2 regions of the Ectothiorhodospira sp. 9100 genome follow, and region 2 is predicted to be linked to the other one. Evidence: predicted binding sites of a transcription regulator. Region 2 holds the regulator's gene; the other holds the start of a gene.

Region 1 (5,053 bases), on a different contig from region 2:
GGTCGACGGCCGTCGCACCGTGACACTGAATATCATCCCGCCCGATGACGTGGCCCTGGAAGCCGGTGTTGAGCGGGTCCGCGACGATCTGGTGCAGGCCATGCGCGACGCAGGTGAGGTGCCATCGGGCATCACCATGACCCTGTCCGGTGCCAGTGATCAGCTAGAGGCCACCCGGAATGCCCTCAGTGGCAATTTTCTGATTTCCCTGTCCATCGTCTATCTGCTGCTGGTGGCCATCTTCTCTCACTGGGGTTTCCCGTTGCTGATCATGACGGCCATTCCTCTGGGTATTGCCGGTGGTATCGTCGGCCTCGCCCTGATGAACCTGGTAGGTTCCATGCTGCCCGTCATCGGTCTGCAGCCGTTGCGTCAGCCCTTTGACATGATCACCATGCTCGGTTTTCTGATCCTGCTGGGGACGGTAGTAAACAATCCGATCCTGGTGGTGGATCAAGCCCGGATGAATCTTCGGCGCGCTGGGATGAGTGTGGTGGAAGCTGTGGCCCGGGCGGTCCAGACCCGGTTGCGACCGATTGCCATGACCACCCTGACAACTGTATGTGGGTTGTCACCGCTGGTCTTTCTGCCCGGTGAGGGAACAGAGCTGTACCGGGGCGTCGGCGTGATCGTCCTGTTCGGCCTGATGGGAGCTGCGGTGGTGACCCTGACCTTCCTGCCAGCCCTCTCTGTCTTTGTCCTGACAAAGGGCGGTCATCGAGCGATGGACGTACGCCACGACTTGTAATACCGTCTGTCAGGCCAACAAAGAGAGATAGATCGAGGAGACAAAAATGAAGAAGATCCTGATAGGTATTGCCGCCGCTGCCCTGATGGCCCCGGCCTTCGCCGACGAGATGGCCACACCTGATGAGGCCAAGGCGATGAGCGAGAAGGCACAGAGCGCCGTCAACGAGATGGGTAGCGAGGCGGCCTTCGCAGCCTTCGCCGACCCGGAGGGTGACTTCCAGGAGAAGGATCTCTACGTGTTCTGCATGGACATGGATGGGGTCATGCTGTCGCACGCGGTGAAGCCCGAGCTGGCCGGCAAGAACCTGCTCGATTTCAACGAATACGGGGATCTGCTGTTCCAGGATATGGTCACTCTGGCCCAGGAGTCCGGCGAAGGCTGGGTGGACTACAACTGGCCTTATCCTGGCACTGATGAGATCAAGCAGAAGACGAGCTACATTGCGACCAACGACGAGGGCTTCTTCTGCGGGGTCGGCGCCTACAAATAACCTGATTTCCCAGCCCCGTGAAATGTTCTGGGGCCGGCGCTAACCTGGCATGGGGTGGCACAGGACGTGCTGCCCCATCTTTTCGTTATACAGGGCAAGTCAGTCTCACTCCGGTCGGGACTTGACCTCGCGCAAGCTTTTTCGTCTTCGCCCCGGGAAGCTGTATCGTTTGCTTGACATCTTTTCGCGTCAACGTAGACTTACATCCAGGCTACAGTTCGGGTGATTCAGGCAGTCGAGATTCAGCAACGCGAATACTGTGGCAGTGCTTGGAAGATCACCGATTTCCTCAAGAAATCCGGTTTTTAAACCTAGAGGGCTTTACCCATGAGCGAATACAGAGCGAGCAAGCCGAGCAACCCCGCTGACGACTGGAAGCTGTGGCTGGTAGTCAATCCAGGTACCTGGCTGATGCCGATCCTGATGACTGTACTGGTGGTGGCTCTGGTAGTGCACGCCTTCGTTTACAGCAATGACAGCTACAACCCGCTGACGTACGAAGTGTCCGCGGAAGCCGTTGCTGAATAATCTGACGTAATTGGAGGGTTTATACCATGTATGACAGCATTTCCGGCCTGAGCGAAGAGCAGGCACAAGAATTCCACGAACAGTTCAAGACCACCTTCACCGTGTTCATGGTGCTGGCCGCTGTGGCCCACTTCCTGGTGTATCTGTGGAGACCGTTCTACTAAGAACGGAATGGCTGTCTTTTTGAGGCAGCGGTACGGGTGGAGGAGTGACCGGTGTACCCGTGGTTGATCGGGCTCATCGGCTTCCTCCACCTTCCCACTTTCTTTCCGTTTCTTTCCTTGTATTCCCTACATGTGGCGAGATGAGGGCGTAGGTAGGAGTTTGACTAAAAGCATCGGGTATTGCAACCCCCTGCGCATGCTTTATCGCCAGTCCTCCGAATTTCCCGGTGTCTCTCCGACGCCATCGGCCCCCACTCCGTCAAATCCCTGACACTACGTGAAATCTGCACCTCTCATCGGTGCCGGTCCCTCTTCTGCGTGGCCGAAAACCGGCAAGGCCTGGCCGCTTCACGCAGCTTCAAACCTTAATTGATGATCCTGGGCGGCCATTGGTTGCCACCCGAGAAGGATCTGATCGAGATGGCATGCACCGTGCATCGGATGTTCCAAACAACATCAAACGGGTGCACCGATGCGCAAGAAAATTCTCTGGGTTTTAGGTGGCTTGGTCTTTATGGTCCTGATGACCCTGCTGGCCTCCACCGTGGGTCTGGCCTGGGCCAACCTCCCTGGGCTGCTGCTTGTGGTGGGTGGAACCTGGCTAGCCTCCGTCATCGGACATTCCCCGAAACCGGTCATGGACTTGCTCAAGCGTCTGCCTGAACTGTTCAGACAGCCTCCGGTTGTCCATCTGCCCACCCAGGATCATAAGCGTCTGCTTCAGGTGGCCGATTTGTGTCGCCGTGGTCAGGTGCGCAGCGCCGAGAATACTGCCAAGGATATCGGGGACCCTTTTCTAAGAGCCGGGAGCCGGTTGGCCCTCGACCGTCATAGCGGTGACGAACTGCTGCGCATGCTGCAATGGCGCATCCGCCGCCAGAAAGAGTCGGATCATCGGGATATCCGCATCCTGCGCACCATGGCCACGTTCGCCCCGGCGTTCGGCATGCTTGGCACGCTAGTGGGGCTGGTGGCCTTGTTGGGCAACCTGGGTACCTCCGGCCTGGAATACGTGGGACTGGCCATGGGTTTTGCCTTGATGAGCACGCTCTATGGTCTGCTGGCGGCTAATCTCCTCTTCAAACCTCTGGCCCTCAAACTGGAGGATCGATCCCGGCACCAGCTGCTTTACATGAATTTCCTGCTGGATGCGGTGCTGATGCTCCATGAACGTCAACATCCCGTCATGATCAACGAATTTCTGGAGTCCGTTCCCCGTGATGAAGCCGTTGAACCGGCAAGGGCACCGCTCAGGGCTTTATCACAGGAGAGGCTGAGGGCATGACGACTTCTGTCTGGCGCACGACTGCAGACCACCGGAATGGCCCTGCTGAGGTCTCTTACCGGGATCGGGAACGCGTTGAGTTCGAAGAACCAGGGCAGGGAGGGGATGGCGGTTGGACAGTGGGCTACCTGGATGTGTTGCTGGTGCTGGTAACACTGTTTGCCGCCTTGCTGGCTGCGGCCTATCTGCAGATCGATGAACTAAAGGAGCAGTTCGCCAAGGTGGAAGGTGAACCGGAAGCCGCATACCAGCAAACCCTGGTGGATCCGGTGATGCCGGTCGCTTTTCCGGGCATCCCAGCCCTTGAGGCGATGCCCGTATGGCTCGAGGAGTCGGCCCCGCCGCCGATATCATCGGCATCCCATCTCGCGCCTGAACTGTTGACCCAGACCCTCCCGGCTTTGGCCGCGGTGGAGGAGGCTCCGATTGTTCGTATTGAGTCGGTACCGGCGCCTATCCTGCTTGAACCTGTCGAGCCCCTGCGGATGCCGCCGGAACTCGAGGCGCTGGCCAGCCTGGTGGCGAGCCAGGGGGCAGAACAATCGCTGGAGCTGATCATCGAGGATCATCAGGTACGTCTGGAAGTGGGTAATGACATCCTGTTCCCTTCTGGTGCAGCCCAGTTGAGTGCGGCGGGCCTGGATCTTCTGGCGGAGGTCTATCAGGTTCTTGCCCAGGAGCCATTGAGTATTATCGTTGAGGGGCACACGGATAATGTCCCCATCAATACGGAGCGATTTCCCTCCAACTGGGAGCTATCCTCCCTGCGCGCTACCACGGTGGCCCGGCAACTCATTGAACTGGGTATACCTGCCGAGCAATTGCGCGTTGCGGGTCATGCCCACACACGCCCCAGGGTCGCTAACGACACGCCGGAAAATCGTGCCCTGAACCGCCGCGTGAGCCTGGTGCTTGAGGTGCCCCAGTAAAGAGATTTGTTTTATTCTTGCCTATACTGATGGGCATGATAATACTCAATACCATTATGGATCTGGCGCTGACGGCGGCCCCCTGGCTGCTCCTGGGTTTGTTGGTCGCAGGCCTTATCAAGGGGTTTCTCTCCGAGGCCCGAATGAAGAGTTGGGTGGGTGGGGAAGGCTTGAAGGGCATTTCCCGGGCTGCCGTCATCGGTGCGCCATTGCCCTTGTGCTCCTGTGGGGCGATCCCCACCGGCCTTGCCTTGTACCGGGGTGGGGCAGGGCGAGGGCCTTCCACCGCCTTCATGATTGGCACGCCAGGGATCGGGGTGGATTCGCTGGCCATCAGCTATGCCTTGCTCGGTCCCTTCATGATGGTGGCAAGGGCGGCGGGTGCGGTCACAACGGCCGTGACCACTGGACTGCTGGTCAACCTGAGTCGCCCCACTGTGACGCCGAGCCCCGAATCTCCTGATTCAGGCGCGACGGAAGACAGCTGTTCCAGCGGTTGTTGCAACACGGGTTGCGACGGCGATCCCAAGCCTGAACCACAGGCTGCAGCGGCAGGCGTGGCAGGGTGGCGGGTTCGCCTGGCCTCCGGCATGCGCTATGCCTTCTCCGATCTACTGGATGACATCAGCACCTGGATACTGGCTGGGCTGATCCTTGCCGGTGCGCTGGTGGCCCTGGTGCCCCCGGAGTCCCTCTCGCAATGGGGTAGTGGGCCGCTGGCCATGCTGGTGATGGCTCTGATCGGGGTGCCGCTTTACATTTGCGCCACCGCAGCCACACCGGTGGCGGCGGGAATGCTGATGGCCGGTGTCTCCCCTGGCACGGCGCTGGTCTTCCTGCTGGCGGGACCCATCACCAGCATGGCCACGCTGGGGGTTTTGCGCCGGGAAATGGGCAATCAGGCTC
Region 2 (5,053 bases):
GGCCATCTTCGCGCCCCGCGACCGCTCGGAGGACGGCGACACCCCATGAGCCGGCTGGAGACCGACAAACTGGTCAAGCGTTACCGGGCAATCAAGCCCGTGGACGGTGCCTCCATCGAGATCAACAGCGGTGAGGTGGTGGGCCTGCTGGGCCCCAATGGGGCCGGCAAGACCACCTGCTTCTACATGATCGTGGGCCTGGTGCCCTGCGACGAAGGGCAGATCCGCCTGGATGGCCGGGACATCACCCAGTTACCCATGCACGCTCGGGCCCGCATGGGCGTGGGCTATCTGCCCCAGGAACCTTCGGTGTTCCGCAAGCTTTCCGTGGCCGACAACATCATGGCCGTACTGGAGGTGCGCCGCGACCTCGACAAGGTCCAGCGCCAGGAAAAAATGGAATCCCTGCTTGAGGAGTTTCAGATCCAGCACATCCGTGACAATGCCGGCGTCAGTCTCTCCGGCGGTGAGCGGCGGCGCGTGGAGATCGCCCGGGCCCTGGCCACTGAACCGGCCTTCATCCTCCTGGACGAGCCTTTCGCTGGCGTCGACCCCATCTCCGTGATCGAGATCCAGCGGATCATCACCCATCTCACGTCACGGAACATCGGCGTGCTGATCACCGACCATAACGTGCGCGAGACCCTGGGCATCTGCAACCGGGCCTATATTCTCAGCGGCGGGCATATCATCAGCCAGGGTGCGCCGGAGGATGTATTGGCCGACCCGCAGGTGCGCCGCGTTTACCTGGGGGAGAACTTCCGCCTGTGAAACCCCATGCACTCACCGCAGGCAGGGTTTTCCGGGCACGGGTCCAATTTTTGCCGGCACACCGTATAATCTCCCGTGACAGCAATATTAACGTCGGGGGCCTGCCCCCGCCTCCATCATCAGGCATCACAGACTCGGGCTCCGGCCCGATGGCGCGCATCGTGCTATGTTGAAACCTTCCGTCCAGCTCCGGCTGGGTCAAAACCTGACCATGACCCCCCAGTTGCAGCAGGCCATCCGCCTGCTGCAACTGTCGACCCTGGAGTTGCAGGCACAGATCCAGGAAACCCTGGAAACCAACCCCATGCTCGAGGCCATGGAAGGTACGGAGGCGGATCAGGACACCGCCTCCGAGGAAACGCGCGAGCAGGACCCGGCCGACACCCGCGAGACTTCAGAGGCGGCCGAGGCCGCCGCCGAGACAGAAGGCAACGCCGAAGGCAGTCAGGAGCAGATCCCCGATGAACTGCCGGTGGACAGCAACTGGGACGACATCTACGATGTGCCCCCTTCAAGCGCCGGGCAGTCGGATCACGACGGGCGCGACGTGTTCGAAAACCAGACCGGGCCCTCGGAAAGCCTGCATGAACATCTCATGTGGCAGGTGCATCTGTCGTCCATGAGTGAGCGTGACCGGGCCATCGCCTTGACCATCATTGACTCCATCAACGAAGACGGCTACCTGGCCGAACCCATCGAGCAGATCCATGCCACCCTGGCCGAAGACCGGGAAATGGATCTGGAACTGGATGAGGTGGAGGCCGTACTGAACATGGTTCAGCACCTGGACCCGGTGGGCGTGGGCGCGCGGGATCTGGCCGAGTGCCTGAGCCTGCAACTGGCACAGTTTCCGGATGAGACGCCCTGGCTGGCCCAGGCCCGAATCCTGGCCCGTGAACACCTGGATGCCCTGGGTGCCCGCGATTATAAGGGCGTGCAGCGGCGCCTGGGGCTGGATGATGGCGAACTGCAGCAAGTGATCGCCCTGATTCAGACACTGAACCCGCGCCCGGGCGGGCTCATCAGCAGCAGTTCGCCCGAATACATCATCCCCGATGTCTTCGTACGCAAGCGAGAGGGCCGCTGGCAGGTGGAGCTCAACCCGGAAATTGCGCCGCGGTTGCGGGTGAACCCCCTCTATGCCAGCTTTGTGCGCCGCGCCGATTCCAGTCAGGACAACACCTACATGCGCAACAGCCTCCAGGAGGCCCGCTGGTTCATCAAGAGCCTGCAAAGCCGCAACGAGACCCTGCTGCGGGTGGGCACCGCCATCGTCGAGCACCAGCGCGCCTTTCTGGAATATGGCGACGAGGCCATGAAACCCCTGGTGCTACGCGATATCGCCGAACAACTGGAGATGCATGAGTCCACCATCTCCCGGGTGACCACCCAGAAATTCATGCATACCCCCCGGGGCATCTACGAATTCAAGTATTTCTTTTCCAGCCATGTGGGCACGGCAGACGGCGGCGAGTGTTCAGCCACCGCGATCCGCGCCATGATCCGCAAGCTGGTTGCCGAAGAGCCTCAGGGCAAGCCCATGAGTGACAGCAAGATTGCCCAGGTCCTGGTGGATCGTGGCATTCATGTGGCACGACGCACCGTGGCCAAGTACCGTGAGGCCATGGCCATTCCGCCATCCAACGAACGCAAGCGGCTCGTCTGACATCAACCGCGAAGCCGTCTTGATCATCACCCATCCCTAAGGAGTCATCTTATGCAGATCAACCTCACCGGTCATCACGTCGACCTGACCGACGCCCTGCGCAACTACGTTAACGAGAAGTTCGAGCGCCTGGAGCGGCATTTTGACAACGTCATCGACGTGCACGTCATCCTGACCGTGGAGAAGCTGCAGCAAAAGGCCGAAGCCAACCTGTTGCTCAGCGGTAACAGCATCCATGCCGAGGCCACCCACACGGACATGTACGCCGCCATTGACGCCCTGGTGGACAAACTGGATCGCCAGGTGGTGAAGCATAAGGAAAAGCTCAAGGACCACCACCGGGCGGAAGGCTCCCACCGCAACCATATCGAGTGAATGATTCATGAACATCGGTGATCTTCTCGCCCCCGAGCGGGTGCACTGCCAGACGGACGTGAGCAGTAAGAAACGTGCGCTGGAGATGCTGGGCGAGATGCTCTCCAATCATCTGCCCAAACTCACCCAGGGCGAAATCTTTGACAGCCTGCTGGCACGGGAGCGCCTGGGCAGCACAGGATTGGGGCATGGCGTGGCCATCCCCCATGGTCGTCTGGCCGGCGCCAGCGAGGCCTGTGCCGCCCTGCTCAAGCTGGAGAAGGGCGTGGACTACGACGCCCCCGACAGCGAACCGGTGGACATCCTCTTCGCGCTGGTGGTGCCGGCGGACTGTACCGACGAGCACCTGCAGATCCTCGCGCTGCTGGCGCGGATGTTCTCCGACCCGGAGACCCTGGCCCGGTTGCGCAGCGCCTCCGGCACAGCGGATCTGCTGACCCTGGTGCGTGACTGGGACACCGAAGACACCGGATGAGCCCATGACTGACTCGCTCACCGTCAGCAACATCATGGAAGTCATGGAGGAGCGCCTGGGCCTCACCTGGGTTGCCGGCACCCTGGGGAGCGAACGGAGCATTTCGCACCGATCCACGCCCCAGGGCAGCCCGTCGCTGGTGGGTCACCTGAACATCATCCATCCCAACCAGATCCAGGTTCTGGGAAATGATGAGATGCGTTACCTGTGGTCGCTGCGCAAAAACTCCCAGCGGGACATCCTGGAGCAATTGTGCAGCGGCGCATCCTCCATGCTGATCGTGACCGACAGCCTGGAACCCCTCCCCGAGTTACGCACCCTGTCGGAGCGTCAGTCAGTACCCCTGCTGCGCACCGCCCTGCCCAGCCATGAATTGATCAACATCCTGCGTTACTTTTTCAGCAACAAGCTGGCGGAGACCACCACCCTGCACGGGGTGTTCATGGAGGTGCTGGGGATCGGGGTGCTGCTCACCGGGGAAAGTGCCGTGGGCAAGAGCGAACTGGCCCTGGAGCTCATCAGCCGGGGCCACCGCCTGGTAGCGGACGATGCGCCCGAATTCGCTCGCATCGCCCCGGACATTCTGCGTGGCACCTGCCCGCCGGTGCTGGAAAACTTTCTGGAGGTAAGGGGGCTGGGGGTACTCAACGTACGCGCCATGTATGGCGACAGCGCCATCAAGAACAGCAAGTACCTGCGCCTGATCATCGATCTCAAGGACCAGACCAAGGTGCAGGCAGGTGACATCGACCGCCTGCATGGCGTGCGTTACACCCGGGTGGTGCTGGGGCTGGAGATTCCGGTGATCACCCTGCCCGTGGCGCCGGGGCGCAACCTGGCCGTCATGGTAGAAGCCGCCATTCGCAATCACCTGCTGCGTCTGCGCGGCTATTATGCCGGCGACGACCTGGCCACCCGACAACGCAAGCAGATGCAGATCGAAAAACCATGAAGCTGATCATCGTCAGCGGCCTGTCCGGTTCCGGCAAGACCGTGGCTCTGCATGCCCTGGAGGATGCGGGCTATTACTGCATCGATAACCTGCACCTGGGCCTGCTCACGGCAGTGGTCGCGCAACTCCGGAGCCCGCGCCTCACCCTCTACGACGAAGCCGCCGTGGGCATTGATGCCCGCAGTGGCATCGAAGAACTGGATCGCTTCGACAGCATCGTGGATGAAATCCGCGCCATGGGCGTGGATCTACAGGTCATCTTTCTCCAGGCGGAGGAAGAAACCCTGCTGCGGCGCTTCAGCGAGACCCGCCGGCGTCATCCGCTGACCCGCGATGGCGTGCCCCTGTGGGAGGCGATCCGCCTGGAACGCAAACTGCTCTCCAATATCGCCAATCACGCAGATCTGGCCATCGACACCACCCGCACCAACGTGCACCAGTTAAGCCAGACGATCCGCGAACGGGTCGAACAGGCCGCCGACCGAGGAATTTCGCTGCTGATCCAGTCCTTCGGCTTCAAGCATGGCGCGCCAGTGGACTCGGATTTCGTCTTCGATGTACGCTGTCTGCCCAACCCCCACTGGGAGCCACTGCTGCGTGGTCTCACCGGCCGGGACGAAGAAGTGGCCCAATTCCTGGATAATCACCCGATGGTGGAGGAAATGTTTGCCTCATTGCGCGATTTCCTGACCACCTGGATCCCGCGGTTTGAAGGCGAGAACCGCTCATACCTGACCGTCTCCATTGGTTGCACCGGCGGGCAGCATCGCTCAGTCTATCTCGCCGAGAGACTGGCGGAACACTTCCGCGGCCT

Evidence for each region. Region 2 encodes sigma-54, which starts transcription at its own class of promoters, with help from an activator protein. Its sites were predicted from a motif close to TGGCANGNTNCNTGCTT; they were not measured.
Region 1: a site for sigma-54 is predicted at 2,355-2,371, ahead of LPW29_RS08750 (motility protein A). Genes of this name have one in related genera too.

The regions. Positions count from the first base shown of each region.
Region 1 covers NZ_JAJNAN010000023.1:3,640-8,692, reverse strand. Annotated here, with positions in the region: gene LPW29_RS08770 (efflux RND transporter permease subunit) at 1-748, shown strand, start outside; gene LPW29_RS08765 (cache domain-containing protein) at 795-1,241, shown strand; gene pufA (light-harvesting antenna LH1, alpha subunit) at 1,569-1,769, shown strand; gene pufB (light-harvesting antenna LH1, beta subunit) at 1,796-1,933, shown strand; gene LPW29_RS08750 (motility protein A) at 2,448-3,218, shown strand; gene LPW29_RS08745 (OmpA/MotB family protein) at 3,215-4,147, shown strand; gene LPW29_RS08740 (SO_0444 family Cu/Zn efflux transporter) at 4,177-5,053, shown strand, end outside.
Region 2 covers NZ_JAJNAN010000005.1:73,636-78,688, forward strand. Annotated here, with positions in the region: gene lptA (lipopolysaccharide transport periplasmic protein LptA) at 1-49, shown strand, start outside; gene lptB (LPS export ABC transporter ATP-binding protein) at 46-771, shown strand; gene LPW29_RS03135 (RNA polymerase factor sigma-54) at 938-2,437, shown strand; gene hpf (ribosome hibernation-promoting factor, HPF/YfiA family) at 2,489-2,812, shown strand; gene LPW29_RS03145 (PTS sugar transporter subunit IIA) at 2,820-3,287, shown strand; gene hprK (HPr(Ser) kinase/phosphatase) at 3,292-4,239, shown strand; gene rapZ (RNase adapter RapZ) at 4,236-5,053, shown strand, end outside.